DNA from 4 places in the Clostridium sp. Marseille-QA1073 genome. Region 4 is predicted to be linked to each of the others. Evidence: riboswitches for the same ligand, from Rfam matches in the RefSeq annotation. Region 4 holds a riboswitch; each other region holds the start of a gene.
The links. A riboswitch is a leader RNA that binds a small molecule or an ion and turns the genes downstream of it on or off. The one in region 4 is predicted to bind cobalamin.
Positions count from the first base shown of each region.

Region 1: linked by a shared signal. The riboswitch ahead of ACY1IQ_RS02775 (ABC transporter substrate-binding protein) and the one ahead of ACY1IQ_RS17965 (CGGC domain-containing protein) in region 4 are both predicted to bind cobalamin.
Region 2: linked by a shared signal. The riboswitch ahead of hemA (glutamyl-tRNA reductase) and the one ahead of ACY1IQ_RS17965 (CGGC domain-containing protein) in region 4 are both predicted to bind cobalamin.
Region 3: linked by a shared signal. The riboswitch ahead of ACY1IQ_RS02080 (ABC transporter substrate-binding protein) and the one ahead of ACY1IQ_RS17965 (CGGC domain-containing protein) in region 4 are both predicted to bind cobalamin.

Region 1 covers NZ_JBSVQM010000002.1:198,210-206,305, forward strand. The annotation lists gene ACY1IQ_RS02745 (PHP domain-containing protein) at 1-8, opposite strand, end outside; gene ACY1IQ_RS02750 (DMT family transporter) at 331-1,179, opposite strand; gene ACY1IQ_RS02755 (opine metallophore biosynthesis dehydrogenase) at 1,166-2,485, opposite strand; gene ACY1IQ_RS02760 (nicotianamine synthase family protein) at 2,482-3,261, opposite strand; gene ACY1IQ_RS02765 (ABC transporter ATP-binding protein) at 3,330-4,088, opposite strand; gene ACY1IQ_RS02770 (FecCD family ABC transporter permease) at 4,088-5,149, opposite strand; gene ACY1IQ_RS02775 (ABC transporter substrate-binding protein) at 5,153-6,289, opposite strand; cobalamin riboswitch at 6,578-6,766, opposite strand; gene ribH (6,7-dimethyl-8-ribityllumazine synthase) at 6,942-7,403, opposite strand; gene ACY1IQ_RS02785 (bifunctional 3,4-dihydroxy-2-butanone-4-phosphate synthase/GTP cyclohydrolase II) at 7,470-8,096, opposite strand, start outside.
Region 2 covers NZ_JBSVQM010000018.1:351-8,446, forward strand. The annotation lists partial or broken gene ACY1IQ_RS14945 (metallophosphoesterase) at 1-446, opposite strand, end outside; cobalamin riboswitch at 1,120-1,292, shown strand; gene hemA (glutamyl-tRNA reductase) at 1,440-2,660, shown strand; gene hemL (glutamate-1-semialdehyde 2,1-aminomutase) at 2,676-3,965, shown strand; gene ACY1IQ_RS14960 (energy-coupling factor ABC transporter permease) at 4,155-4,871, shown strand; gene ACY1IQ_RS14965 (energy-coupling factor ABC transporter substrate-binding protein) at 4,872-5,147, shown strand; gene ACY1IQ_RS14970 (CbiQ family ECF transporter T component) at 5,132-5,869, shown strand; gene nhaC (Na+/H+ antiporter NhaC) at 6,353-7,774, shown strand.
Region 3 covers NZ_JBSVQM010000002.1:41,922-50,017, reverse strand. The annotation lists gene ACY1IQ_RS02105 (MarR family winged helix-turn-helix transcriptional regulator) at 1-194, opposite strand, end outside; gene ACY1IQ_RS02100 (DUF6144 family protein) at 644-1,177, shown strand; gene ACY1IQ_RS02095 (GyrI-like domain-containing protein) at 1,189-1,812, shown strand; gene ACY1IQ_RS02090 (hypothetical protein) at 2,248-2,385, shown strand; gene ACY1IQ_RS02085 (ArsR/SmtB family transcription factor) at 2,449-2,994, shown strand; cobalamin riboswitch at 3,256-3,436, shown strand; gene ACY1IQ_RS02080 (ABC transporter substrate-binding protein) at 3,541-5,106, shown strand; gene ACY1IQ_RS02075 (ABC transporter permease) at 5,106-6,053, shown strand; gene ACY1IQ_RS02070 (ABC transporter permease) at 6,053-6,901, shown strand; gene ACY1IQ_RS02065 (ABC transporter ATP-binding protein) at 6,916-7,875, shown strand; gene ACY1IQ_RS02060 (ABC transporter ATP-binding protein) at 7,850-8,096, shown strand, end outside.
Region 4 covers NZ_JBSVQM010000026.1:12,728-20,823, reverse strand. The annotation lists gene ACY1IQ_RS17980 (thioredoxin domain-containing protein) at 1-824, opposite strand, end outside; gene ACY1IQ_RS17975 (RNA polymerase sigma factor) at 1,719-2,255, shown strand; gene ACY1IQ_RS17970 (hypothetical protein) at 2,242-3,054, shown strand; cobalamin riboswitch at 3,572-3,760, shown strand; gene ACY1IQ_RS17965 (CGGC domain-containing protein) at 3,882-4,202, shown strand; gene ACY1IQ_RS17960 (ABC transporter substrate-binding protein) at 4,239-5,252, shown strand; gene ACY1IQ_RS17955 (FecCD family ABC transporter permease) at 5,254-6,342, shown strand; gene ACY1IQ_RS17950 (ABC transporter ATP-binding protein) at 6,342-7,106, shown strand; gene ACY1IQ_RS17945 (Na+/H+ antiporter NhaC family protein) at 7,358-8,096, opposite strand, start outside.

The sequences.
Region 1 (8,096 bases), on a different contig from region 4:
TGCTTCATATTATATCACCTATACTTTCACATGAATTTAATATTTTATTACAAAGGTCAAACTTATTATAAGACTTCAAGCAGATATCTTATAAAAATATTTTAAAATTCTTAAAGTTATAAAACCTATGTATAATTATTTTGTCCAAAAAATTAAAATATATTTTTTAGCTTTAAAAATAAAAGTAACCACCTCAAAATAAAATTTTAATATAGCCACTTTCTAAAATTACTTAATTTTATAAAAATTATAATGTTTAAATTGATATTAATTATCTAACTTTTCAGCTACGTGAAATAAATTCTATAATATCACTTTAATATTAATTTTTTATGCTGCTGTTTGCCTAGATAAAACAATAGATGCTCCAACAATGAGTATTCCACCTATAATAGAATACATAGATAGAGATTCTCCAAATAAAATAAATCCCCAAGCTGTATTGAAAAATATTCCTATATATCTTACTACTTCTACAATTACAGCATTGGCATTTCCAAATGCGCCTGTTAAGAATATTTGTGCTAATAATGACACAGCACCTAAAATGAATAACAATATAAATTCTCTTACTGTTGGTACTACAAAATTATTTCTCATTAGTATAGCAGCCACTATAGTAGATGCTGCTAAGAAATAAAACACAATTTCATAATGATGATGTTTTTTAGATTTTGCCAATTTTCTTATAGTAATTGAAGCACTTGCTGATAAAACTGCACTTAATAATCCAAAGATAGCATAAAAAGAATAAGTAGAATATCTAAAAGGATTTATAATAAGTGCCGCACCAAATAGAATAATAATTATAAATATCCATGCATTTTTCGGCAATTTTTCTTTTAGAAAAATAGATGCAAATATCATTACAAAAAATCCAGATAAGTGTGCAAGTATTGCTGCGTCTCCTAACTTCATTGTGGAAATAGCAAAGAAATAAGTTACCATATAAAGTCCTCCAAGCATACCTCTAAGTAACAATAATGGTTTTTGCTCTTTAGAAAACTTTACATTAGAAATTTTCATTAAAATTAATATTAATATTGTTCCAATTATACCTCTAAAAAATGCTATTTCATTAGATGGTATTCTAGAACTTACAGACTTCACCAAAACATTCATTATACTAAATGTAAAAGAAGACAGTATTGCTAATATAACACCTTTATTTATTTTCATTAAATCGCTCCTTAACTATAATCTTTGCATTATTTAAGATATTGTCTTTAAATATATGATTATTCATATTTTCTTTGCCTTTATCATTAATAAATCTATTCAAATGCATATCAAACACATCTATTAGGCCTTTTGTATTTTTCATCTCTATACCTAACATAGCTCCAATATTATATAAAAGTTTAATCTTTCTATAATCTTCGAAAGGCATTCTAGGTATATTCCATTTACCTAAGTTATCTTTGTAAACTTTAGGATAGGGAACCTTTGAAAACTCAAAATATCTCCCCTCCTTATCAGGGATAGAAAAGGGATCTATTAATATTGAAGAATATCTAACGTAGAGTAAATACTCCTGTTTAATTTTACTGTATTGAGTAAAGTTATTTATATCCTCTCTAGATATAGATTCTTCCAACACAGGATAATTATCATCATTTAAAAACTTAAGAAGATTCATAGGTTTAATTTTTAGATGACTATATACATTAGATATTTCTTTCCATAGAAAACACATGGTGGCAATAGTTTTCATTGTTATTGGACCCTCTGGATATAGCTTGTACACATATTTATTTGTTTTATCATAATCAAATATTTGATTTAAACTAATATCATTAATCAAGAAAGCTGGATGTACAAATACAGTTATGTTCTTACTTTCTACTTCCAATGGTTCATCTAATATTTCACAAATAACCCCGATTTCTTTTAAAAAGTTTTTAAGAACTATTGTTTTAGAACTCTTTTTAAAAGTTGAACCTATATATATCTTTTTCTTTAAAGCTTTTGTTGTTATTTCTAATAAAGATTCTTTAGAAGTATATTTTGTAGCTCCAAAATAATTTGATAAACTAATTATTTCAATATCTCTTTCATATAACTTTAAATAATTAGAAACCAAGATGCTTGACCCAAATTCTGGTGACACTAAAATGATAGTTTTGATTTTTTTTAGTTTGTTAAAATCTATTTTTTTTAACACTTCTATATAACAGTCACAAGGAACACATAATATAATAGTTTCCCAAACATCTTCTATGTCAGAATAATCTATATATAAGCTTTGTAGTTTATAACTTCCTTCCATCATAGCTAATTCTTTTTTAGCTACATTTCCTTTTAATACGAAATCATTGTTTTTTAATTGTTCTACAAAAAATATAGACTTATTACTATTTCTAATAACTATTCCAATTTCATCTGAAAATCCCTTAGATAAATTAATTATCATGTTAATTGCCACTGGCCCAGAACCTATTATTAGTGTGTTTTTTAAGCTGTTATGCATATTTTTATTTATCATAAAGTTTTCTCCAAAACTACACTTTCATAAATATACTTATTATCTTTTATTATTGTTTTTTGGCAATTCTTTATTTCTTTTATATCTAAAGGATAATTAAATATACTTTTTAATTTATTTCCATATCTCAAAATAACCTTTGTATCACCATTAATATTTTCCAATAAATATTTCACCATATCTAATTTAGGTTCAACTAAAGAAGCTATTATAATATGACTAAAACTATTTAAATCAAAATTGCTTATATCTTCTGATGAAAATGATATATTTTTAATGCCATACTTATCAGATAACTTCTCTGATAGCTCAAGTGCTTCATTATCAACATCTAAGCAAACTACTTCAGAGTTAACTTCATCATTTATAGTGAATGCTGTTATAGGCATAGCCCCAGAACCTATAAATAAAATTTTTGATTTATTATTTATATCAAATTCTAATATCTCATTTTCTACTGCAAGCCTTAATTCATCAGAATATTTAAATGAATCTAAGTTATTATTTAATATACTGCGTGCTTGACATTTTTCAACCCACCCTAAAGCCTTCGAATTAGACTCTCTCACTTCTTTTACCAAAGTATCATACTCTTCTTTTGATACATATTTGTTCCATTTTAAATCATTAGAGCTATCTAATATAAAGTCGCATACGTAGTCAAGCTTATCTTTCAAAACTACAAAACATTCACTATGCTCCTTACATAAGTTCATAATTTCATTAATATCCACATTTATTAATTTTAAATCTAATAAAAATTTATGTTTTTCCATATACATTAACCTCTCAACCTTTTATAATTTTAATATTTAAACATTAATAAAATAATGTTATATTAATACTAACTACAATTAATTGGTGTAACACTAAGATAACCTTTCTTTGTACAACAAACCTCTACTTCTACTTTATATACCTCTTTTAATAGTAATGGATCTAATACTTCTTCTGGCTTTCCTTCTTTTGCTACGTATCCTTCACTAAGTAGTATGAATTTATCACTGTATCTCGTAGATAATGCTAAATCATGAATTACTATAATAGTAATAGCATTGTTTTCTGTGGTGTATTCTCTTGCTAAATCTAAAACCTGTAATTGATGCCTTATATCTAACGCACTGGTTGGTTCATCCAGTAGTAATATCTTTGGTTTTGAAACCAAAGCTTGTGCCATAATAACAAGTTGTTTTTCTCCACCACTTAAACTAGAAAACTTATTATAGCTTAGATGACTCAAATTTATTTTCTTTAATATTTTATTTGTTTCTTCTAACTTATCTTTAGAAATTTTCCATCTTAAATCCTTCATATGTCCAAGCAGTACCATTTCAAATACAGTTAAGTTAGAGTTACTATTACTCATTTGTGGAACATAGGCCATTTTCTCTATAGGAATTTTTTCCTTTGGATTTCTGTCCATATGTATGTTTCCTTCATAATTGATCATTTTTGACATAGCTTTTATAAATGTAGTCTTTCCTGTACCATTTGGACCGATAATAGAGGTTATTTCTCCCTCATGAAAGGTAGCGGTAATATCTTTTAACACTTCTTTATTCTTAAACTTAACTGAAACTTTTTCTGCTGTAATAAAACTCATTATTCTGCTCCTTTCGATAGTAATAAAAATAATAAGAATGGTACTCCAACAATAGATGTAACAATTCCTATTGGTATTAATGCACCTGGTTTTATTATTTTAGATATTATAGACGCAACAACCATAATAAGAGCTCCAAACATGGCAGAAACAGGAGATAAATATCTTTGTTCTTCTCCAACTGATAACCTAGCAAAGTGGGGAGAAATCAATCCTATAAATCCAATAGGCCCTATAAAAGAAACTGCTCCAGTTGTTAGCAAGGTTGCAATTGTAAATACTTTTAGTTTTAGCTTGTCTACATCTATCCCAAGACTTCTTGCTCTTTCTTCACCAGCAGATAATGCTGTTATTTTCCACACTACTGTTGTGGTCAATAAAAGGCATATAATAAAAATTGACATTGTAACAAAAACACCAACCCAAGTAGATTTTAGTAAGCTTCCAAACATCCAAAATACAATTTGTTGAGATACTTCTGGTGCAGACATATATTGAACTAAGGATTGCAGTGCCTGAAATAAAAAGTGAATAACAATCCCTGTTAATATCATTATTATAGATTTCATCCCTTTATTTTTTCCTATAAAATAAATACACATGCTAGATATAAATGAAAATAAAAATGCCATCAGCGGTATAGAAAGCCAACCTATATTTCCAATAGTAAACCCTGTTAAGATAGCAAGTGAAGCTCCAAACCCTGCTGCTGAAGAAATACCAAGAGTATATGGACTTGCTAAAGGATTATTAAGTATTGTCTGCATATGAGACCCTGCAAGACCTAATGAAGCTCCAACAAATACACATGTAAGAGTCATTGGTAGTCTTATGGACCACATCACAGCTGAATGTACACTTTTATTCTTTGGTCCTTGTAACAATGTACTTATTACATCAGATAAAGACATGCCAGATGGACCCACAGCTAAATCTATGATGCAAAATACAGCTAATAATGAAATTACAATAACAAATAAAAGAAGTCTTTTTTGATTGATATTTTTGTATATGTGCTCTCCATTATTTAAATCTTCCAATGCTTCTTTTTTATTTGTCATTATCTATTCCTCCTTTATCATGAAAGTACCCTCTGGTTTTACAGGTAAATACTTTGTATAGAACTCATTTAGGTTTGCTAGTGGATCTACATCTGCAAACTTCTCTGGATAAATAGCTTTTGCAATATATTGAAGATATACGTAATCATAAAGTGTTCTAAGTCCACTGTGATCAACACCATATATTTCTTTATTTTTTACTGCATTTAAATTCTCCCAACCTGGTCTTTTCAAATACATATTCATTGTTTCCAAAGCTCTTTCACTTTTAACATCAAAACCCATTTCAAATCTTTGTTTGCCTTGATCTTTAGAATTGGTTTGTCCAGAAAAAATTATAAGCTGTGGATTGCTAGAAATAACATACTCAGGATTTAATGGTCCATAGTCTGTAACTTTTCCCTGTGCTATGTTGTTACATTTTGCAGTTTTAAGTATATTTCCCCATAGAGAATCTCCATAAGAATTTCCATAGGTTTCTGGCCCTTGGCTTGCAAGTTCAAAATAAACAGATTTAAATTCACTTTCTGGTATTTCTTTTAATTTATTTTCAACATCTTCTGTCTGCTTTTTATAGTTTTCTATAAGTTCTTTTGCTCTTTCTTCTGTTCCAAGAAGCTTACCAAGTATTTCTGTACTCTTTATATGCTTTTCTAAAGTAAATGAATTGTAATCAACCACTGCTATAGGAATTCCAAGATTTTTAATTGTGTTAATACCATCTCCTAATTTTTTTGCTTGATAAGGTGCAAGAATTACTAAATCTGGTTTAGCATCAATTAGCTTTTCCATACTGAAACTATCTAAATAAATTGAACCTGTATCTATACAGCCTTCTAAGTTTGGAATTACTTCTGCATATTTAGTCCACATTGCATTCATTAGATCCTTTGTTTCTCCTTTTGACATGGCAACGATTCTATCTAACTTAAAATCTCCAGATACAGCAAGATAATTTTCTATATAAAACCCTAAAAATATTTTTTCTGCTGGTTTTTCTAAAACAATTTTATCTCCGTTAATATCTTCTACCTCAATAACCTTACTTTCTGCAGAATCACCTTCCCCATCTCCTTGTGAGCATCCCACTAAACTTATAACCATTACTAAAATTAATATAATATTAAATATTTTTTTCATAAGTATTCCTCCTAAAATAGTTCGCTAATTTCAAATTTTTCGATAATTGCAATGTGATTAAAACTATTTCTCAAATTTTTATCATTCTTATATAATTTTAAAGCTAATGTCATTAATTGATAACGCATATTATTTGCATTATATGAACCTTTTTCTCTAAGAAAATCTTTTACCTCCTATAAAATAAATTATTTTTTCATAAATAATAGCCCTTTAACAACAGTTAAAGGGCTATTTATCGAAAAAATATTTTTCAAACATTTATACCCCCCCATCGCTCGTAGAGTTATTAGTATACTAAAATAGGCAGGTCTTCTGGCTTAAGCATCAACATTCCTACAGCCTTCCCAGTTTCCCAGTGGCATAATTGCAGGAACTCATCTATTACAGTGGCGGGACCGCGTGGGATTCAAACCCACTTCCCTTTTAATTAATAGATATTACAATATCTATTAAACCTATTTTCAATATATTCAATTTTCCAAAATCATTTTAGCATATTATGGTTACATTTAGCAAATACTTTTTAATATTCTACTATAAAAACCATACAATTTAAATTCTCAACAATCTAAATTGTATGGTTTTTTCTCTATTTAGCTGCACTTTTCATAGAAATCTAATCAAATGAATAAATTAACTACTACTTAAACTAAATATTTTTAATCAAATTAACCATTTCAATGGCTGTGCAAGCAGCATCATATCCTTTATTTCCAGCTTTTGTACCTGCTCTTTCAATAGCTTGTTCAATATTATCTGTTGTAAGCACTCCAAAAATCGTAGGAACTCCTGTTGATAAGCCTATAGAAGCAACTCCTTTTGATACCTCTGCACATACATAATCATAATGGGTAGTAGAGCCTTTAATAACTGCTCCAAGACAAATAACTGCATCATATTTTCCAGATGACGCCATTTTTTGTGCCACTAATGGAATTTCAAAAGCTCCTGGAACCCATGCAAGAGTAATGTCATCATCATTAACTCCATGACGTATTAATGCATCCTGAGTTCCCGATATTAACTTTGATACAATAAATTCATTAAATCTTGCTGCTACAACTCCTACTTTTATATTGCTTGCTACTACATTTCCTTCCAATTTTCTCATTTCTTTTCCTCCAATTATTCTTTATAATTTTCTTCCTTTAATCATGGATACTTTCACAATATCACACTAATAAGTTGTCATATGTTCCATCTTTATCTGTTTAGTCATAAGGTAAAATCTATCATCTTTGTTAGGATTAATTTGAATAGGAACACGTTTTTTTATAGTAATACCGTAATCAGCTAATCCTTTTATCTTTTTAGGATTATTTGTTAAAAGCAAAAGTTCTGTTGCTCCTAAATCATATAATATTTGAGCACTAATTCCATAATCCCTTAAATCTTCTGGAAAACCAAGCTTGATATTAGCTTCAACCGTATCATATCCTTGTTCTTGAAGTTCATAAGCCTTTAACTTATTGATAAGTCCTATTCCTCTCCCCTCTTGACGCATATACAGAATAATCCCTCTTCTTTCTTTTGCAATAGCTTTTATAGCAGCATCAAGTTGTTCACCGCAGTCACAGCGGCGTGAGCCTAATATGTCACCAGTTAAACATTCAGAATGTAGACGACATAAAACAGGTTCTCCATCAGCCACATCTCCCATTACTAAAGCTATATGCTCCTCTCCGTTTAATGTGTTTTCATAACCATAAATAGTAAATTCCCCGTACTTCGTAGGCAGCTTTGCTTTTGCACTCTTCTTTATAAAACTTTCTTCCTTTAATCGATAAGATACTAAATCTGCAAT
Region 2 (8,096 bases), on a different contig from region 4:
TCTATACTTTGATTATTTATCTTTATTAGCTCCTTATTATTTCTTAAAACCTTTACTCCTAAAGCTTCTAATTTATTTTGTAAATAATCTACATTACCGTATCTCCATTCGTGGTTTCCAGTTACATAATAAACTGGTGAAATCTTAACTAATTCTTTCATTAATTCTAAGCTAGGTATTTCATCATATCTTCTACTATCTATTAAATCACCTGTAAATGCTATAATATCCGGCTTCTCTTTTTTAATTTTATTTATAATATATTTTTGATTTTCACCAAAGCTCTTACAATGCAAATCAGATAAATGTATTATTTTAATTTTATTATTATTTTCCATTTTACTATGTTCAATTTCTATATAACTTTTAACAATCGAATTATTTTCCAAGTATAAGAAAATTAACATAAGTAAAGTAACTACCACTATCTTTTTTAAAGTTTTCATAATTATTTTCTCCTTAAAATTCTTTTATTAAAATTTATTCAACTATATATGAAAAATCCCTCTAAAATTACTCTATAGATAAACTACCTTAAAATTTAATGTATATCTCTATGACATTTTAATTCACAATTCACAATGCAAAATGCACAATTAAGGTGGAAATTATTTTTGATTAAAATAATTTCTTTAATGGATTTTTTAACTAGCAATACAATTGCTAGTGTTTTATTGTAGATGTGAACGGTGTTCGTCAGTTCTTTTTAATACGTCTTATAGTTTAATATTTATTCAATAATATATGGCGAACACTGTTCGTCGCTACAGTTAATCAATTCTAAATTTCTCAGTTACCACTGAGAAATATCCGAAATTGTGAATTGTGAACTGTGAATTTTGAATTTAGTAGTTTTAATTCCAATACCAATAAGTGTTAATTATTCTCAGAGATAGATTAAAATTAGGAGTAGTACATCTATAAAATATGCTAATTGAGAAAATAATAGTTTTACTAAATCTTTAAAGAAATTGGCTTAATCGCAAATTAAAAACTTTATTAGAAAAGTTATCTATAGCTTTATATACACCAATAATTTAAAGATAAAATTAAATAATTAGACTTTTTTAAAAATAAATTCTTTAAAATCTAATGTATTTATGATATACTAGACTCAACGAAATATGTTAAGTTTATGGTACTATTATTAGTATAATAGGGAAAGTGGTGAAAATCCACTACAGCCCCCGCTACTGTAACGAAGACGAATCTCGACCACTGAGCTTATGCTTGGGAAGGTGAGAGGAGATTGATGCGTAAGTCAGGAGACCTGCCATAAACAACTTGCTGTGCCTTCGGTGGGAAGGAAAGTGGCGTTGATACTTAAGTAACCTATTAGGATTTAGTATGTAAGCTCACTTATTGTGAGTTTTTTTATTTGCGTAATATTTGTGTAAATATACTAGGTAAAGGTACATAAGCTAGGAGATGATTAATGGATGATTCAACTAATAGGGCTAAATAGAGAAGTTGATATAGAAACAAGAAGTTGCTTTAGCATTGCTAGCAATGTATTAGAAGAAAGCTTATTAAAATTAAGAGGAATTTGCGATGAAGTAGTTATACTTTCTACCTGTAATAGAACAGAAGTTTATTTTACCTCTGAAAATGTAGATGAAAACATTATAAATAATATTTTTACAATATTAAATTGGGATATAGATAATAAAAAATATATATTCCACTCAACAAGTGAAGCTGCTATAAAACACTTAATGGAGTTATGTTGTGGCTTTCATTCTAAAATTCTAGGTGAAGATCAAATATTAGGTCAAGTTAAAGATGCTTATTTTGCTGCTGTTAAAGCAAATAGTTTAAAGGGCATTTTAGAAAGGCTTTTTACTAATGCTATAGCTTGCGGTAAGGAATTTAAAACTGCTACAACTCTATATAAAATTCCTGTTTCTGCATCTTCAATTGCTGTGAAAGAAGCTATAAAGAGAAATAAAAGAAATTATATGATTATAGGCTTTGGGGTAATGGGAAAACTTTGCTATAAAACATTAATAGGAAATGATAATAATTTCGATAATATATACATTGTAGGAAGAAATGTAGAAAAGATTAAAAAAGATGAATTATTAACCTATAATGATAAAGTAAAAATAATTTCTATGGAATGTAGAAATCAGTATTATGATTTAGTTGATACCATAATAAGCTGTACTTCATCACCTAAGGCTATTATAACCAAAGATGAAATTCCAAGTGATAAAGAATTATTAATATTTGATTTGGCAGTTCCTAAGGATGTTGAAAAAAATGTAGAACTACTTAAAAATGTCACAGTATATGATATAGATAAAGTTCATATAATTGATGAGGAAAATAAAAAATTAAGAAAAGTTATAATGGATAATCACCAATATATAATTGAAAAGTATATAGAAGAATATAATGAATGGAGAACTCTTAGGAGCTTATCTCCTCATATCATTAATATGATAAATAAAGGTAATTCCATTTATAAAAACAGGTTTAAAACCTATACTCAAAAAAAATACACAAAAGATAATGATAAATTAGTTGAAACTTTAATTAAAAGTACTAGTAATGCTTATGTAAATAGAGCTATTGAAGTTTTAAAAGAGGAAACTTTAAAAGGTAATGGAGATGAAACATTAAAATTAATACAAAAAATCTTTTGTGATATAAATTAAATAAGGAGGAAGAAAATGAATTCAGAAAGAAGTTTTAAAATTTTTGAAGAATCAAAAAAATACATACCAGGTGGAGTTAATAGTCCTGTTAGAGCTTTAAAAGATATGGGTATAACACCTCCTGTGATAAAAAAAGGTGATGGTGTATACATATTCGATGAAGATGGAAACAAGTATATTGATTTCATTGGTGCTTGGGGTCCTATGATACTAGGCCATAATGACACTGATGTTATTGATGCAATAAAAGAAACTTGTGAAGAATCTATAGCCTTTGGCGCACCAACAAACTTAGAATTACAACTTGCAAAACATCTATGTGAAACTTTAGATAATATAGATTTAATAAGAATGGTTAACTCTGGTACAGAAGCTACTATGAGTGCAGTAAAACTAGCAAGAGGATACACTAATAAAAATAAAATTATAAAATTTGCTGGATGTTATCATGGACATTTTGATGGATTTTTAGTAAGTGCTGGTTCAGGAGTAATGACAGAAGGTATTCCTGGTAGCGCTGGTGTACCTCAAGAAAGTATAAAAAATACATTAATAGCTTCTTACAACGATATTGACAGCATAAAAATTATCTTTGAAAAATACGGTGATGATATAGCTGGTGTTATTATAGAACCTATCGCTGGTAATATGGGTGTAATAAAAGCTACTAAAGAATTTATGAAAGAATTGGAGTCACTATGTAGAAAATATGGTGCTTTATTAATATTTGATGAAGTAATGTGTGGCTTTAGGGTTGCTTATAAAGGAGCTCAAAGTCTTTATGATGTAACTCCTGATATAGTTACCTACGCTAAAATAATGGGTGGTGGGCTTCCTTGTGGCGCCTATGGTGGCAAAAGAGAAATAATGGAAAAACTTTCACCTATGGGACCTGTTTATCAAGCAGGAACTATGTCTGGAAATCCTATAGTTATGGCTGCAGGACTTGCAACTGTTCAAAAACTACATTCTCATCCAGAATACTATGAACATCTTGAAAAGTTAGGTAAAAAACTTCAGGATGGAATGATTAAAATAGCTAGTGAAAAAAATATTCCTATAACTATAAATAGATGTGGAGCTATGATGACTATATTCTTTACAAATTTAAAAGAAGTAAAGAACTATGAAGATGCTAAAACTTGCGATACAAAATTATTTTCAAAATTTTATATGCATATGCTCAAAAATGGTATCTATATTGCCCCATCTCAGTTTGAGGCATTATTCTTATCAGTAGCTCATACTGAAGAAAACATAGACAAATTCTTAGATGTTTTCAAAAACTTTGATTCCAATCAATAGTCTGATCAACTATTGATTTATATAGATTTTTAAAGGCCTTTAATCTATTTTATTACAATTTGTAGCAATGCTTTAAAACTTATTAATTTTATAATTATATACTAAAGTAATTATATTTATCTTTTACTAAGATTAAATTTTAACTAATATCTTTAAAGCATTGCTATTATAAAAGATGGAGGGTTTAATATGAAAAAAAGAAATATTTTATTGTTAGGTTTAATACTTTCAATAGTTATGCCTTATAGCGCTTTTGCAATGCATATTGCAGAAGGATTCCTAAGTCCATTTTGGTGTATAGTTTACTTTGCTTTATCCGCACCATTCTTCTTCTTAGGAGTTAGAGCAATTAATAAAAGAACATATAATAATAAAGATTTAAAGATGCTTCTAGCACTTACCGCTGCCTTTTGCTTTGTTTTATCTGCATTAAAACTACCTTCTGTATCTGGAAGTAGTTCACATGCTACTGGTACTGCCCTTGGAGCAATTTTATTTGGACCTTTTGCAATGACAGTAATAGCATCTCTAGTACTACTGTTTCAAGCTCTATTATTAGCTCATGGTGGTTTAACAACATTAGGTGCAAATGTATTTTCTATGGGTATTATTGGGCCAATAGTTGCATTCTTAACATATAAATTATTAAAAAATAAAAATAAAAAAATAGCTATTTTTTTAGCAGCAGTTTTAGGTGACTTATCTACTTATGTTATTACTTCAGTACAGATGGGACTTGCTCACTCTGGAGGAAATTTTATAAATGCTTTCACAAAATTCATTTCAATATTTGCAATAACTCAATTACCATTAGCTATAATTGAAGGTATTATTACTGTATTAATATTTGAATTTATTGAGAAACATTCTAAGAATGAACTACTAGCTTTGGAGGAGATGGTATAAATGAAAAGAAAAAATATTGTACTTGTATTGATTTGTATTTTTCTTGTAATCGCTCCCCTTGCCTACTATGGTTCTACTAGTGAGTTTGTAGGCGGAGATGATCAAATGGAAGAAGTAATTTCAGAAATAAATAAAGATTATGAACCTTGGTTTAGTAGTATTTGGGAACCACCTTCTTCTGAAATAGAAAGTTTACTGTTCTCTCTTCAAGCAGCAATAGGTGCAGGATTTGTAGGCTTCTATATAGGTAAAAAGACTTCGTGCTCAAAACGATAATAGCTTATTCTAAAATAAGTAGTCAAATACATAGGCATCCTTTAGAAAAGTTATGCCTATGTATTTTTCCCATTATTATCTTAGGGTTTTCCAATACAATAATACCAATTATATTAAACATAATAATCTTTATTCTTCTTCATATAAAGGTCAATAATCCAATAAATATGGTTTCAAAATTTTCTTTTGGTGCCTTTATATTTGCTTTATTATCATCAATTACTTTTATATTTACTTACGATTTAAGTTATATTTTATTAATATTATTAAAAAGTTTTTCTGGTGGACTTTGCATTGCATATCTCTCTTTAACTACACCATTAGACCATATTTTATATCTATTCTCCAAAAGTAAGAGTCTTAGAGAAGTTTGTGATATAGCTAAAAATATGGAAAGATACATATTATTGATCGATGATGAAGCAAGATTACTATACAATGCTATAAAATCTAGAAGTGGTTTTACAACCTTTAAATTAAAAGTTATAAATACAGGGAAAATGCTAGGTTTATTATTCTTTAATACCATGAAAAGATGGGATGAAATAAAAGAAGGCTTAAACTCTAGATGCTATAGAGGAAATCACTATTATAGTAGTTTTGATTTTACTATAACTGTTAAAAATTATGGATATATTTTTATTTATAATATTATTTTAATAATATTTATTCTAATCTTAAAATTATTACAACTAAGGTTAAGTATACTTTTTATTCCCTAAATTAAGAATAGCTTTATAATATATTGCTGAAATTTAATAAATAAAACTAAAATTTAACAAAACAATTATTAACATTTTTTTTTGTGTAAAAACCTTTGAATATTTCAAAGGTTTTTTTAATAATATTTTATGATATTTTGTTATTTGTTTAACATTTTTTCTAGTAATATTGGTTTTTTATAATTGCAATTTTTTTTATTTTATTATTCAATACTTTTTATAATAAAAATATTAAATTTTAATATAAGAATTCAAAAAATCATCTATAAATATAATATCAATTTGAATTTTTTGCACTATAAAGCTACTTATTAAATAATTATACCGTATAATATGAATTTTTATGTATATTACTTATTTTTTTGCATTAAATGATTGTAATAAATTATTAATAGTTAATTTTTTAATTATTCTTAAATTTAATTGAAAACTTGCTATTTATAAGGTAAAATATTAACAACATATTGAAAGAGGAGGATTAACATGAGTAATGAAATAAGAAAACCTAAACTTTTTGAAGCATTATTACCAATTATTTTTTTAGCAGTATGCCTCTCTGTTGGAATAATATTATATGAATCAAGTGCTCATATACCTTTAATTATCGGTTCAATAATTGCGTCTTTCATTGCACTTAGATTAGGATTTAAATGGAAAGACTTAGAAGAAGCATTTATAAATTCTATTCAAATGTCCATGCAGGCAATAATTATTTTGATGATAATTGGAATTATTATTGGTTCTTGGATTCTTAGTGGAACAGTTCCTACTATGATATATTACGGACTTAAGATCATTTCTCCTAGTATATTTTTAGTTGCCTCCTGTATTATGTGCTCAATAGTTTCTCTAGCTACAGGTAGTTCTTGGACTACTGCTGGAACTGTTGGTATTGCACTACTAGGAATTGGTCAAGGTCTTGGTATTCCAACTCCTATGATTGCTGGTGCTATTATATCTGGCGCATACTTTGGAGATAAAATGTCACCTCTTTCTGATACTACAAATTTGGCACCTGCTATGGCTGGTTCTGAACTATTTGAGCATATAAAACACATGATTTATACTACGGCGCCAAGTATGATTATAGCTTTAGTAATCTATGGAATATTAGGACTAAGATATTCTGGTAAAGAATTAGATATAACTCAAATTAACACTATATTAAGTGGTCTTCAAACAAATTTCAATATAACTCCATGGCTTTTAATTCCTCCAATAGTTGTTATAGTTTTAGTTGTTAAAAAAATCCCTGCTATTCCTGGATTAATTGCTGGTGCAATATTAGGTGGATTGTTTGCAATGCTATTCCAAAGTTCTTCTTTTGGCGATGCTATAAATGTTATGAATTCAGGATATATTGGAAATAGTGGTGTTGAAATGGTTGATGAACTTTTAAATCGAGGCGGGCTTCAAAGTATGATGCCCACTGTATCCTTAATTATGTGTGCTATGATTTTTGGTGGAATTATGGAAAAGTCAGGTTGCCTCGGATTACTTGCTGAAAGTTTATTAAAATTAGCAGTAAACACCGGTTCTTTAATACTAGTAACTATAGTATCTTGTATATTTACTAACATTATTGCTGGAGATCAATATTTAGCAATAGTTATTCCAGGTAGAATGTATAAGGATGAATATGCAAAACGAGGCCTTGCTGCCAAAAATCTTTCAAGAACTCTTGAAGATGCTGGTACTATGACCTCTTGCTTTGTTCCTTGGAATACCTGTGGAGCATTTATGAGCAGTACTTTAGGTGTACACCCATTTGCTTATATGTCTTATGCTTTTCTTAACTTAATAAATCCAATCGTTGCTATTATCTATGGATACACAGGTATAACTATTGAAAAAATTAAGCCTGAAAATGCAAACCCTGAAAAAAGATCTTCTTTAAATATATAAATACAATTTGAAAATTAAAATACATTATAATAAAATCTATTCTAAAAAATCTTATACCCAATCTCCTTTAAATATTTATATAATTACTAAAATCTAAAGAACTCTATGTTAATCATAGGGTTCATGATTATCATGTCATTTTTACATTTAGAATAACTTCTTTTATTTTTAAATCTTTTTCTTATAAAATATATAATTTTTTTTAAAAATTTCCCCATAAAGTTCACTTTTTATATTTATCTTTTAAATATTTTTTCTAAAATCCAACTTTTTAATATAACTACTGAAAAAATTTTATATATTTAGGTAACAAATTATTAAT
Region 3 (8,096 bases), on a different contig from region 4:
CCTTTAGCCAAGGACATTTCATCACATATCTCAGAAATAGTCATTTCTTTATTATGGGCTATAAGTTTAATTACAATAATCTGTTGATGAGTTAGATTACTATCCTTTAGATTTTTTTCAACAATATGCATAGATTTAGAATATATTTCTTTTATTAGCATGGCTATTTTAAAACTATCAAAGCTTAAACTCATAAAATCACCTCAAACTATATATAAAGACAATTCTATACCTATGACCATATTTAGTCAATCAATAAGTAGAAAGATTAAAAAAATAGTTCGTATGCAAACTATAATATACTATAAATTTACTGTGGTCAATACTAATTTTAAAAATATTTATCTTTATTTATAATTAAAGAAAGATAAAAGAAACACTAATTTGTTAGGTGGATTGACAGGTTATTTTGTATTAATAACTTGTTATAAAATATATAAGATATATATAAATTGAAATAAAAAATTAAGCAATTCATTTTTGAAGAGCAATAGGAATTTAAAGTTCACAAAGGTGGATTTTATTTATCTTTTGAATATATCTTAATTAATAATTTTTTAAATATGACATGATGACGTCATATAAGATTATTTATAATTAAGGAACATATATAAATATTTCAACAGATAAGGGGGAGAAAATTATGTCTAGTAAGTGTGAACGTATTCTTGACAGCATTAGATTAAATGCTGGGGTAAATATCTATAAAAAAATAGTGGAGGCATATGGTGAATTACCTTTAAAATCATCACCTACTAAGCAAGCAAAATATATTAAAAGTATATTAAATGAGCTTGAAAATAATAATGGAGAAAATATAGTAGAAAAAGTAATGAAGCCCTGTGGACATTTGTGCATTTCAAATAGAACAATTAAGGAAGCAAAAAAATTATTTGAAAGAGCTGAAAATGTTGAAAAATTTTTAGATTTAATGAATGAGAAACATATAGGTGGTGGAGAACTTCACATGGATAGTGGAAACATAATTGGAATTTATAACAAATGTTATTGTGGAATGGCTAAAAACATAGAAGATATGCCAGTTTCATATTGTAATTGCTCTGCAGGATGGTTTGAAAAATTATTTAGCTCAGTATTTAATAAAACAGTAAAAGTTACAAAGCTTCACACTATTTTAGAGGGAGCAGATAACTATGTTTTTAAAATTGAGTTTTAAGGAGAATAATCATGATAAATAAGTTTGATTATAAAAAAGTATTTAAAGAATTCTATAGTCAGCCTGCTAAAAAAGTATCAATTTTAAAGATGCCAAAGCTTAAATATTTAATGATAAATGGCCATGGAAATCCAAATACATCAAAGGAATACAAGGATGCAGTTGAAACATTATTCAGTTTAGCCTATACTATAAAATTTATGATTAAGAATAGTGATTTAAAGATAGACTATGGAGTAATGCCACTGGAGAGTGTATGGTGGACTGATAATATAAATGATTTTTTAATAGATAATAAAGACATATGGAAATGGTGTAGTATGATTATGCAGCCTGATATTGTTCCAGAAGATTATATAGAAAAAGCTTTATATGAAGTAGAAAGAAAGAAGAAATTATCGTCTATCTCTAAGGTAGAGTATAAAGACCATGATGAAGGACTTGTTGCAAAAATTATGCATGTGGGACCTTATACAAATGAAGATCCTACTGTAGAGAAGCTTCATAATTATATCAAAGAATGTGGATATGAATTAAGAGGATTACATCATGAAATATATTTAAATGATCCTAAACGATGTTTACCTAATAATATAAAAACTATAATTAGACAACCTATAATGTTGAAGGAATAGGCGTTAGAATATAAAAGTTTTAATATCTTAATATTAAAAGGTGTGAAATTTAGATTTATTACTCTAAGTTTAACACCTTTTTTACTTGATGTTATTAAATTTTATAAGGTGTTTATAAAGCGATTCACTTAAGTTTTATTTTAGTGAATCTCATTTTACAGTATGTGCTGTATACTGTAAATTAAAGTTTAAAAATAAATAATGTGATTAAAATTGAATTTTTTTTATTAAATATAAATTTTGTACATTATTGTTTTTGATGAATATAATAATATGAATGAATTTAGTTTCTATAGAACTACCTATGCTTGTATTATTTAGATTTTGATTTTAAATGCCATGGTAACTTTAGCAATTAATGCTTATATAATGAATAAATCATATAAAGAAATATTAGGTATAGTTAGTTTTTTTATGAGAGTTATAAGTTGATGCATGATACTTTTAGGTAATGTTCTAAGGGGGATTATAATAGAATATTTATCTGTTTATTTTATGTTTTTAATTATAGGTGTAATGATTTCTGTAGTTGTTTTATCTTTAAATTATAGAAGAAGCTTTAAAAAAGCTTAAAGGCTAAAAATTTCATTTAAATAATGAAAATTACTATATAACAAAAGGGGAGGGGATAAAGCGATGGAAGATAGAAAAGTATTAACTACTTTGGAAGAAGTAAAAGCTATTTCTGATCCTTTTAGATACAGAATTTTAAATACACTTATAGATATGAATGAGCCAGCTACAGTAAAACAGATAGCTGATAAAATGAAAGAAGTTCCATCAAAAATATATTATCATGTAAATAAGCTTGAAAAAGTGGGAATAGTAATAATTTACACTAAAAAGATAAAGGGAGTTATAACTAAATATTATGAACCTTTAGCTAGAAAGTTTGAAATAAAATGTTCAAAAGAAGTAGAGGAACCTTCTAAAATGATGCTTTTGGCAGTAAGTCAAATGATGATTTCAGAGTTTTATGATGAAAGTAAAGATATATTTTTAAGTTCCATGGATAAAAGTATACACGAATCAAATGGAACTATTATAAAGAAGAATATCTATCTTACAGAAGGAGAGGCAGATGAAATAATAGAATTAATGAAAAGTTTTTTTAAAAATCATAAACAAAAAGATTCTAAAAAGCTTAAATATCACAGCTTTTTTACAATAATTGAAGAATAAGAAGTAATTTATTGAACCCCATAACTATTTTTCTTAGATATCTAAGAAAAATAGTTATGGGGTTCATATATTAATAATAAAACAGTTAAAAAATATGGGAATTATTAGATGTGATATGAACTAAATATTATTACTAATTTCATTTAATTTACAATTTTTATTGATAATATTAGCAATAAATTAAATAAAAAAATAAAGTGATTAATATATTTCTGAAAGCATTTATAAGAAAATAAAATATTTGACATGTTTTTAAATACAATGTATAATTTTGTTGAAAAATTAATAAATTTAAGAATTTAGGGAAGTTTGGTGAAATTCCAACACGAACCCATCACTGTAAGCGATGACGATGCCTAACATGCCACTGGATTAATTCTGGGAAGGCTAGGTTAAGGGTGAATCGTAAGTCAGGATACCTAAACTTAAAGAGAAATAGATTGAGGGGGGAGCAACTAAATCTAATTTTATAGCAAAGATGGGTAAGCTATGGCATTGACTATGGCTTTTTTTATTATAAAAATTTAAAAGAAAAGGAATGGAGTTATGAAAAAATTATTTAAAAATAAGATATTACTAGTATTCTTAGCATTAACAATGCTTCTAGGAACTTTAGCCGGATGTGCAACTAAAGACACTGGCATAAATGAGGATAATGAAATTGTACTAGCAGCTGCAAGAGATTTATCACCAGGAGCAAAGGATGCATATTATGCTACTTCTATATTATTTGTTTGGGAGCCTTTAATTGGATTAGATGATAAAGGAAATCCTTGTGCAGAATTAGCAGAAAAATGGACAAACTCTGAAGATTTTAAAGAATGGACTTTTAAGATAAAAGAGGGAGTAAAATTTCATGATGGAGTTCAATTAGATGCTGATGCCGTAATTAAAAACTTTGATCGATATATCAATATGAAAACGAAAGGATCACCATTTTATTCTTTTGACTTAGAAAAGACATATCCTAATTTAAAAGAAGTGGTTAAAGTATCTGATCATGAAGTAAAATTAATATTTAATAAACCTATATCAACATTAATATATAATATGGCTAGATTTGGTAGTGCTATATATAGTCCACAGTGTTTTGATATAAATACGGGAGATTTTACAGATATAGCAAAGGGTACAGGACCATTCAAAATTGTAGAGCATGAAAAAGATCAATATACATTATTAGAAAGAAATGAAGAATATTATGGTGATAAAGCAAAGGCTAAGAAAGTAAGAGTGAAAGTTATTCCAGATGCAGAAACAAGATTTTCAGCTTTAAAATCTGAAGAAATTATGGGAGTAATGGACTTAGGAGCAATAACTCCAGAATTATCTAAAGAATTGTTAAAAGATGAAAAATTTGATGTATCTGCTGGAAAATCAAGTATAACTCACTTTATATCCACTAATGGTATTAAAGGACCATTCAGTAATGCAAAAATGAAAGAGTCTTTAGGTTTAGTAGTGGATAGAGATCTTATAGTTGATGAATTCTTTGGAGGATATGGAACTTCAACTATTAATATATTAAACCACACATCTCCTTTTGCAAAGGAAATAAAACCAGTTCATGATAAAGAAGGAGCTAAGGAAACTGCAAAAGAAGTATTAAAAGGAGAAACAAAAGAAGTAAAATTTATAGTACCTTCTTATGGAGTAGATCGTTATCCTTATAAAGCTGAAGCAGAATATATTCAATCAGCGATAAAGGATATAGGATTAAATGCAACAATAACAATTTTAGACGGAGCTGCATTTAAAGAGGCTATGAAAAAAGGAGAATATGATTTAGCTATACATCCTCAAGGGCTGCCAAATGCAGAACCTTTTACTATATTTGAGGGATATATGCATAGCACAGGATCAACTAATAAATCTTATAGTCTAGGATATAAAAACCAAAGAGCAGATGAGCTAATTGATAAGCTAAAAGAAACTAATGACATGGCTAAAAGAAAAGAAATATACAATGAACTTCAAGATATATCAGCTAAAGAGCCAGCAAGTATACCACTGTTCCAAGATGTTAATTTAATAGCCTTTAATAAAAAAATAAAAGGTTTTGAGGCAACAAATTATGGAGCTACATTAAACAAAACGGAGTGGAGTAAATAGTGGAAAATATCTTCAAGTATATATTTAAAAGAGTATTGTCCACTATACCAGTTTTAATAGGAATAACTTTATTAGCATTTATCCTTGGAGTTATTGCACCGGGAGATCCAGCAGTTGAAGTTTTAAGTATAGACGGAATAAGCACTCCTACAGAAGAAGAAATACAAGAGGTAAGAGAAGAATTAGGATTAAATGATGATATATTAGTTCAATATGTTAATTGGACTAAAAAAGCTATTAAAGGAGATTTAGGAGTTTCTTATATAAAGAAGACTCCTGTGTCAGAAGAAATACTGAGAAGGTTACCGATAAGCTTCTCAGTATCATTAATGGCAATGATATTTGTAATAATTTTTTCAATACCGACAGCGATAATTATGGCATTAAAGAAGGATTCTTTAATTGACAATATAGGAAGAACTATATCATTACTTTTAACATCTATACCAGGATTTTGGCTTGCTATAGTTATGATGAACATATTTTGTGAAAGATTAAAAATATTACCTACCAGTGGATATGGTACACTTAAGCACTTAATAATGCCTGCCTTTGTTTTAGCAGCAGGAACGATAGGAACAATCATGAGGTTAAATAGGGCTACATTAATAGAATCTCTTGGACAAAATTATATAGTCACTGCTGAAGGCAAAGGGCTTCCAGAAAAAGTGATTTTATTAAAGTATGGGTTTATGAATTCAATTATGCCTATAATTACTGTTTTAGGAAATTATTTTGGAGCAATACTTGGAGGAGCAACAGTTGTAGAGGTTATTTTTGGACTTCCAGGTATGGGGAGTTATGTTATTCAAGGTATAATGAGCAGAGATTATCCTGTTGTTCAGGGATATGTTGTTTTTACAGGAGTAATTTTTGTTATATTTAACCTTATAGTAGATTTATGCTATTTAGCACTAAATCCTAAAATAAGGCTTGGAGGTAAATAATGGTGAAGAAGTTTAACAAAATTAAAAATATACCTCTTATTTATAAGATAGCATTTATAACACTTATTGCTATGATTTTAATAGGTATATTTGCACCAGTATTAGCGCCTTATGATCCAAATGCTGTAGATATGACAAAAAGACTTCAAAGCATATCTAAAGAACAACTTTTAGGAACAGATGCATTAGGGAGAGATGTTTTTAGTAGAATATTATATGGTGCAAGGATTTCAATATTTTTAGCAATACTTGCAACTATATGTACAATGTTTTTAGGAACAACTATAGGAGTTATAGCAGGATATTTTGGAGGCATTTTAGACAGCATAATACAGGTGCTAGTTAGTATATTTCAAGGACTCCCAGGACTTAGTTTTATGATAGCTATTGCAGGAGTTTTAGGACCAGGTATTAAAAGCTTAATGATTGCTATAGTAGTAACTTCTTGGGCAGGATTCTCTAGAGTAGTAAGAGGAGAAGTTTTAAAAATAAAAGAAGAGAATTATATAGAAGGTGCTAGGGCTTTAGGCGCTAGTCATTTTTATATAATAATTCATCATATATTACCCAATATTTTTGCATCTTTTATAGTACTCTTTACTGTAAGAATTGGAAAAGTTGTACTATCAATGGCATCACTGAGTTTTTTAGGACTTGGCATTCAACCACCACAGGCAGATTGGGGTGTAATGGTAAATGATGCTAAAACTTACTTTAGATCCTATCCACATTTATTATTAGCTCCAGGAAGTTGCATAATGTTATTGTGTTGCAGTATAAACCTAATTGGCGATGGGTTAAGAGATCTATTTGATGAGAAAAAGGATTTCTTTAATCAATATCTTTAAAAGGATGTTTTAGTATGGAAGAAGATATAAAAATAGAAAATTTAAAAGTGTATTTTAATACTAAAGAAGGTGATGTTAAGGCAGTAGATGGAATTGACTTAACATTGAAAAGAGGAAATATTATAGGAATAGTAGGGGAAACAGGCAGCGGAAAATCTGTATTAGGTCTCTCAATCTTAGGATTATTAGCTCAAAATTCTAAAGTAGAAGGAAATATACTTTATAACAATAAAAATTTATTAACTTTAAAAAATAAGGAACTAAGAAAAATAAGGGGAAAGGAAATAGCATTAATACCTCAGAATCCAGAAACGGCATTTAATCCTATATACAATGTAGGTTCTCAAATAAGTGAATTATTTTATTATCATAACAAAGAAAAAAAGAGTAAAAGTAAGGAAAAGACCATAAAAATTTTGGAGAAATTCTCATTTGAAAACAACAATGAAGTGTATAGTTCTTATGGATTCCAGCTAAGTGGGGGAATGAAACAAAGAGTATTGTCAGCAATGGGTATGGCATTAGAGCCAAAATGGATAATTGCAGATGAGCCAACTAAAGGGTTAGATGCAATAATAAGAAATCAAGTATATGATATTTTCAAAAACCTTAAAGAAAATATGGGAGTAAGTATGATACTAATAACCCATGATTTAATGCTAGCAAAGAAGCTTTGTGATGAAGTTATAGTAATGTATGCAGGGAAGATATTAGAAAAAGGTAGTAAAGAAGATATTTTTAAAAATCCTAAGCATCCTTATACTAAGGGATTAATAAATGCTCAACCTAATAAAAAGCTTACTCCTTTAGATGGAGTTGCGCCAAGTTTAACAAATCTACCGGATGGATGTAGATTTCATCCTAGATGTAAATATAAGAAAAAATTATGTATGGAAAAAGAGGCCAAGCTTTATAAAGTAGATAGCTGTGAAGTGAGGTGTTTTTTATATGATAGAGATAATAAATCTACGTAAGCAGTTTAAAAATGGAATAGTAAATAGAAATATAGTTACGGCGGTAGATGGATTATCTTTTAAAATTGAAAAGGGAAGGACCTTAGGATTAGTTGGAGAAAGTGGATGTGGAAAGTCTACTTTATCAAGATCAATATTAAAACTTATAAAACCAGATAGCGGTAGAATAATTTACAATGAAGAAGATATTACAAACTATAGCTTTTCAAAAATGAGAGATT
Region 4 (8,096 bases):
AAGTGAGGCACTAACCATCTTATATCTGTAGCATATCTAGCAAATCCAAATCCTACATGATCAAAAATACCCCCTTTATACATTCCCTCTAAAGTTTTATCTATAATTTTTAGAACTTCCTCATCACTATTTTTTTCATAATATCTTAATAAAAATAATATATAATGAGTAGTTGGAAATTTAGGTTCTTTTCCAAACCCACCAAATTCTGCTTCAAAATGTTCTTTCAATTCTTCTACGGCTTTATCTATAACCTCTGTACTTAAATTTCCTTCCTCTATATTACTAGAATGATTTCTCATATAATTCAATAGGTTTTCACTAGCTTGTAATATCTTTTTATTGTCTTCTCTCCATAATTGATTTATAGAATTTAAAATTTCAATAATTCCTTTTATACCAAATCTACTTTTTTTAGGAAAATATGTACCTGCAAAAAAAGGCTTTCTATCTGGAGTTGTTACTATATTAAGTGGCCATCCACCACTACCAGTATAAGCCTGACAAAAATTCATATATATGCTGTCTATATCCGGTCTCTCTTCCCTATCAACCTTTATAGCAACGTAATTATCATTCAATACCTTTGCTACTTCCTCATCCTCAAAAGCTTCTCCCTCCATAACATGGCACCAATGGCAGGTAGAATAACCTATGCTCAAAAAGATAGGTTTATTTTCCCTCTTAGCCTTTTCAAAAGCTTCTTCCCCCCATGAATACCAGTCTACAGGGTTATGTGCATGCTGTAATAGGTATGGTGATTTTTCATTTATCAATCTATTTGCCTTTCTTACTTGTGTTTCTTCTTTTTCAGATAATGTCATTATTACCCCTCCATTTTTTCATATTTTGTTTTAGTATTCCAACGTTTCAATCTGAGTATTCAGTAACATAAAAATGTCCTATTGTTAAAATTTCACTTACTTTAGACCTCTTATAGATAACACTAAATATAGATAAACTACCTTAGAAATTAATATATAGCAAATATAGCTATACCCTTGAGTATTTCAATTCACAATTCACAATGCACAATTAAGGTGGAAATTATTTTTAATCAAAATATTTTCTTTAATGGATTTTTTAGCTAGTAATACAATTGCTAGCGTTTTATTGTAGATGTGAACAGTGTTCGCCAGTTCTTTTTAATACGTCTCATAGTTTAATATTTATTCAATAATATATGGCGAACACTGTTCGCCGCTACGATTAATCAATTCTAAATTTCTCAGTTACCACTGAGAAATATCCACAATTATGAACTGTGAATTTTGAATTTAGTAGTTTTAGTAACAATAATAATAAGTGTTAATTATTTTCAGATATAGATTAAATTTAAGAGTGGTATATCTATAGTTATATCTTTATAGTCATTTTTACAATTGTAATTCCTCATATTTTCTTCTAAAAGCATTTAATTTTTTACTTCATTTTTTAAATTCTTCTTATTTAGCTATTTTCTATATTTAACATAATATAAAGAACTTGATTAACCCCCATACAATGTTATGCTTATATTTGACATCATATATAACCTTTGATAAACACATATCCTTTGCTCAACTCCAATGAAAATTTTATAGAATACTTTACCAAGGAATAATATACAAAATTTCTAATTCCAAACATAAAAATGAACCTTTTATTATGTCGCGACAATATATATATGAAAGCATATTTAGAAAGGAGAGTTTAATTATACTGAAAGGAGGATTTACGTGAACATTGCAGATTTAAATAATCTTATTGAGTTGCATGGTAAAGCCATCTATAGCTTTTGTTACAATCTTACGAAAAACCAGCCTGATACAGATGACCTATATCAAGAAACATTTCTGAAAGCGATGGAGTTGTGCCATAAAATTGATAAAGATAATAATCCTAAAGGATTTCTCATTTCCATTGCAATAGGGCTATGGAAAAACAATCGCCGTAAATATGCCCGGCGACAAAAAATAGCTCCAATAGAGAAACTTAGTGAAGATATAAACAATGGTTACGTATTCAAGGATACACTAACCCCTGAAAATATAGTTATATCCAATGAACTATGCATTATGATACGGACTGCAGCAGATAAGCTGGATAGTAAATTAAAAATCCCTTTGTATATGTACTATACTGCTGAAATGTCAAACGAAGAAATAGCATCAGCACTGAAGATTCCGCTTGGCACCGTAAAAAGCAGGCTTCATAAGGCTCGAAGAGTCTTAAAAAACAATTTAATGGAGGTTAGTAAATATGAAGAACTCTGAGAAATTAGATCAACTGTTGAAGCAAGCTCTTTCTCCAACAGTTGAACCCAGTGAAGATTTAAACCAAAAAATTATAAATCAATTAAAGGAGAGTAATATTATGAAACCAGTTTATAAAAAAAGGATATCCGTTGCACTAATCGCTACTGTACTTACCCTTGCAATGTCTATAACAGCATTTGCTGCCTTACATCTTCTCACTTCAAAACAAGTTGCTGAGCATCTTGGAGATCAAAAACTTGCTCATGCATTTGAAAGCAAAAATGCAATTAAAATAAATGAATCAATTGTTTCAGGTGGATATAATTTTAATTTGCTTGGAATCGTATCAGGTAAAGGTTTAAGCGACTTTGAAAATTATACAGAGGATATACGTCCAGATAGAACCTACGCCGTAGTGTCAATAGCAAAGCAAGATGGTAGTAAAATGCCTGACACCCGAGATGAAGAGTATGGTAAAGTTCCATTTTTTATCTCTTCTCTAATAAAAGGCCAAAAGCCATGGTTAGTTAACATAGCCTCTATGAATGGCGGATATAGCGAATTTGTAATTGATGGAGTTATGTATAGATTAATTGAATGTGACGATGTTGAAATGTTTGCCGACAGAGGACTTTATCTTTGTATAAGCACTAGCAGTTTCTATGATGTAAATGCTTTTAACTATAATGAAGAAACTGGTGAAATCACTCCTAATGCTGATTATAATGGTGCTAATGCTCTATTCAACTTACCTCTCGATGTAACAAAAGCTAATCATGAAAAAGCTGAAAAATATCTACAAGAATTATTAAAATAAATAGAAGTAAATTTTAAAACTAGTGAAAAAGTAATAGTCAATCGAGAAAAATTTGCAAATACTATTATACTAATCGTATCTATAAAATATGAAAATCAGGAATCCCTTCCTATTCAATTATCAAGAGATGCTAATGAATCAATTATTAATAGGATATTAAAATTGTATTAACTTGTAGTTAGCCACAGGTGATGATATTCATCGCCTGTAATTTTCTTTAATATATTCTTAAATCTAATATGCTACATCTCTAATTGTAAAACATTTATTATTAGCTATCACATTCATATCTCATCAGTGTATTTACCTCACTTTGTAAACATAACTTCTATTTTCTCAGTTAATCTATTAACTCTATAAATTAACATAAATCATTATTATATTAAAATCATAATTAAATTAAATAATATAAATTACTCACTTTTAATTATTTAATATTATTTAACAATTTTTTATGATAAAATGTCGAAAAATATTTGCTTAATGTAATTATTAATGCTAAAATGAGTGTGTAAAATCGAATAATTGTGAAGTAGGTTTAATAGATATTTAATATCTATTGATTAAAAGGGAAGATGGGTTAAAATCCCACGCGGTCTCGCCACTGTAATAGATGAGTTCCTGCAATTATGCCACTGGGAAACTGGGAAGGCTGTAGGAATGTTGATGCTTAAGCCAGAAGACCTGCCTATTTTAATGTACTGATAACTCTACGAGCGATGGGGTGGTATAAATGTTTAAAAAATATTTTTTGAATAAATAGCCCTTTAACTGTTGTTAAAGGGCTATTATTTATGAGGAAACAGTTTATTTTATAGGAGGGAAAGATGAAAATAGCTATTGGGGTATGTGAAAAGATTAATGGAATATGTACAACCATGGGATGTTTTAAAGCTTTAAATAATAGAGAAAAACACTTTAGTACATATAAAAACGAAAATTTAGAACTTATATCCTTCTTTACCTGCGATGCCTGTTCGAATAATTCTGATAAAAATTTAATGAATATTGCTGAAAAATTGAAACAAGCAGGAGTAGAAAAACTTCATTTTGGTGTTTGTGTTGTTAAATGTGAAAGTCAAAGAACTAAAGAAATAAAGACAATATTTGAAAAGCATCATATAGAAGTAGTAGAAGGTACTCATTAAAAATATTAATAAATGTACAAGGGAGAGAAAAATTAAATGAAAAAAATAATAAGTACAATTTTAGTGGGGCTCATGGTATTGGGAGCAACTGGATGTAGCAATAAAAATACAGAAACTACACCTAAGACAGAAAATAAGGTAGAAGATAGTAACAAACACTCATCACATTATCCTGTTACAATTACAACTTATAATTATGCTAAAGAACCTGTAAAAGTTACATTTGAAAAATCACCTGAAAAGGTTGTTGCAGTATATCAAAATTCAATAGAGACATTACTTGCATTAGGATTACAAGATAAAATTATTGCTACTGCTGGATTAGATCATGATGTTAAAGATGAATATAAAGATGCTTTTAGCAAAATAAAATATTATGATAAAGTACCTACTAAAGAAGAAGTTATTGGATTACAACCTGATTTCATATTGAGCTGGTATTCTCTATTTGGTGAGAAAAAACTTGGTGATGTAGGATTCTGGCATGAAAGAAATGTAAATACATATATGTCTCAAAACAGTGGTGTTATTAGTCCAAATACTTTACAAAATGAATATGATGATATTTTAAACATGGGTAAAATTTTTGATGTAGAAGATAAAGCTAATGAAATAGTTAATACAATGAAAAGCGAAATAGACAAGGCTAAAGATTTTGTTAGGGGAAAAGAATCTGTTAAAGCAGTAATTTTAGAAGTACAAAAAGATGGCGTATATAGAATTTATGGTGAAGATAGTATAGGTGGAGACATAGCAAAACAAGTCGGAGCAGATTTAGTTGCAAAATCTAATGGTAAAATAGGAAATGAAGATTTAGTAAAACTTAACCCCGATGTAATTTTTACTGTTTATTATGGAGAAGAAATTGATAGAGATTCTGCATTAAAATCTATTATTGACAATCCTGCACTTTCAAGCGTTTCTGCTATAAAATCAAAACGTGTTAATCCTATAATGTTAAGTGAAGTTTATTCTAGTGGTATCAGAACACTAGATGGTATAAAAACAATTTCAAAAGGATTATATCCTGAGTTATATGGAAATAAATAAAATGAAAAAAAATTATAAAAATAATACACAAAACGGATTACTTAATGGAACACCTGCTTATATAGGTGTTTCCATTATACTTGTAATTATATTAATTTTTTCTATTCTAATAACTGTAACTATGGGTTCTGTAGATATTTCCGTAAAAGATGTATATGAGATTATAATGTACAAACTATTTAGCATTGGAAATCCGGAGCTTTTATCAAGTGGCCCTGTATATGATATTGTTTGGTTTATAAGGCTTCCAAGAATTATTTTAGCAGTTGCTGTAGGTATAGGTCTTTCAATATCCGGAGTAATTATGCAAGCAATTGTAAAAAATCCTTTAGCAGATCCCTATATATTAGGAATTTCTTCTGGTGCATCTCTAGGAGCTACATTAGCTATTATGCTTGGGGTAGGTATCTTTTTTGGCAGTAATTATGTAGGTATATGCGCTTTTATAGGTGCTTTTGCAATATCAATACTGGTATTAACCCTTGCAAATGTAAATGGAAGAGCTAATTCAACAAAACTTCTTTTAGCTGGTATGGCATTAAGTACTGTGTGCTCAGCATTTTCAAGTTTTATTGTATATTTTTCTAATAATAAAGATGCTGCTCAAACTATAGCCTATTGGTTAATGGGAAGTCTTGCCGGTGCAAAATGGGAAAATATAATAATAATTTTTCCACTTGTAATATTGGCTACATTATTTTTTGTTACCCAATATAGAACACTTAATTTGATGTTACTTGGTGATGAAGTTTCTATAACTTTAGGTACAGATTTACATAAGTATCGCCAACTTTATCTAATCATCATATCTATAATAATTGGTTTTATAGTATACTCATCAGGAATGATTGGATTTGTAGGACTTATTATCCCACATCTTACAAGAATGCTATTTGGAACAGATCACAAAAGAATTATTATATTATCAGCATTGATAGGAGCTATATTTATGGTTTGGGCAGATGTTTTATCTAGAATTATAATACCTGGAAATGAACTCCCAATAGGAATATTAATTTCCATGATAGGTGCTCCAGTATTTATATATCTTATGGTAAGTAAGTCATATGGATTTGGAGGTAATGCTTAATGGAAGTAAAAATTTTAAATTTAGAAGCTTATTTAGGAGAAAATCATATCTTAAAGGGATTAAACATTCATGCAGACAAAAAAGAATTTGTAGGCATTATAGGACCTAATGGTAGTGGCAAAAGTACACTTTTAAAATGTATATATCGAACTTTAAAACCTTCTGCAGGCGCTATATTTTTAGATAATAAAAATATCAAAGATTTTTCTATGAAGGAAAGTGCAAAAAAAATGGCTGTGGTGTCTCAACATAATAATTATAATTTTGATTTTTCTGTTTCAGATATGGTTTTAATGGGACGATCACCACATAAAAAGTTTATAGAAAAAGATAATGCTGAAGACTACAAAATTATGGAAGAGTCTTTAGCTAAGGTAGGTATGTCAAGTTATGCTAATCGAAGCTTTTCAAGTTTATCGGGAGGAGAAAAGCAAAGAATAATCCTTGCAAGGGCTTTAGCACAAAAAACAGAATGTCTTATTTTAGACGAACCTACAAATCATTTAGATATAAAATATCAGCTTCAATTCATGGCTACTGTAAAAGAACTTGGTATCACAGTTATATCTGCTATCCATGATTTAAATATTGCGGCTTTATATTGTGATAAAATTTATGCTATGAAATCAGGAAAAATTGTTAGCTATGGAACTCCAAAGGAAGTTCTAACTGTGGAACTAATAAAATCTTTGTATGAGGTCGATGCTAAGGTTATGGTGGATAAAGAAACTGATATTTTAAATATTATTTATAGAGCGCCTTAATAAAAATGATTCACAATTAAGGATGAAATTATTTTTAGGCAAAATAATTTCTTAAAATTGATTTTTGACTAGTAATGTAATTTCTAGTTATGTGGCGAACACTGTTCGCCGCTACAAAGAATCAATTCAAAATTTCTCAGTTTCCATTGAGAAATATCCATAATTGTGAATTGTGAACTGTGCATTGTGAATTACTTTAAGTTGTGAATTAAATAAAAACCCATCTATTTAAATATAGATGGGCTTTTGTTTTATGATGATGCTCTCATTGGCTCATCACAAGATTTATCGTCATATTTAATATTAGTTTTCTTCTTAAGTCTAACTTCTGGCTCTCTAGGTAATCCAAATTTAGGAATAATTCTATCAAGTCCAGTTAAAGTAAGTAATAATAATGATACTACTGTAACCACTGCCATTATATTATATTTAATGAATGAAAATGGTGTAAATGTATACAATGGGTATACAGCATTTGAAATAGCTACGTAAAAGCTTAAATATACATGCCATGGAATTAATTGAGATCCAAAAACTCCTAATGAACTAGAGAATATAGAGTTTCTTATTTTTAACTCATATATAGCTTCTTCACTACCTTCAACATTATCATCTACTAATTCTTTAATTATAGGTCCTATAGTTACAATTTGGGCCATTTCATCTGCAAGCAATGCATTACCAAGTATTGATAAACATCCATTCCAGAACATAAGTTGTCTAACATTTTTAGAGATACGTATAACAAGCTTTGATATTGGCTCGAATGCTTTCATTTTTGCCATTATACCTCCAAATGCACCAACCCACATCATCATAACGATTACACTTTGTCCAGCTTCAGAAAAACCACCTTTTACTAACTCTAAGAACTCTGGTAATGCAGTAGTTCCTGCAAATGATCCAAGAATAAATGAAGATATTATACCTATAGATAAACATGCTAATGTAGATATTCCTTTAGCAGCTGCTATTATAACAAGGATTAAT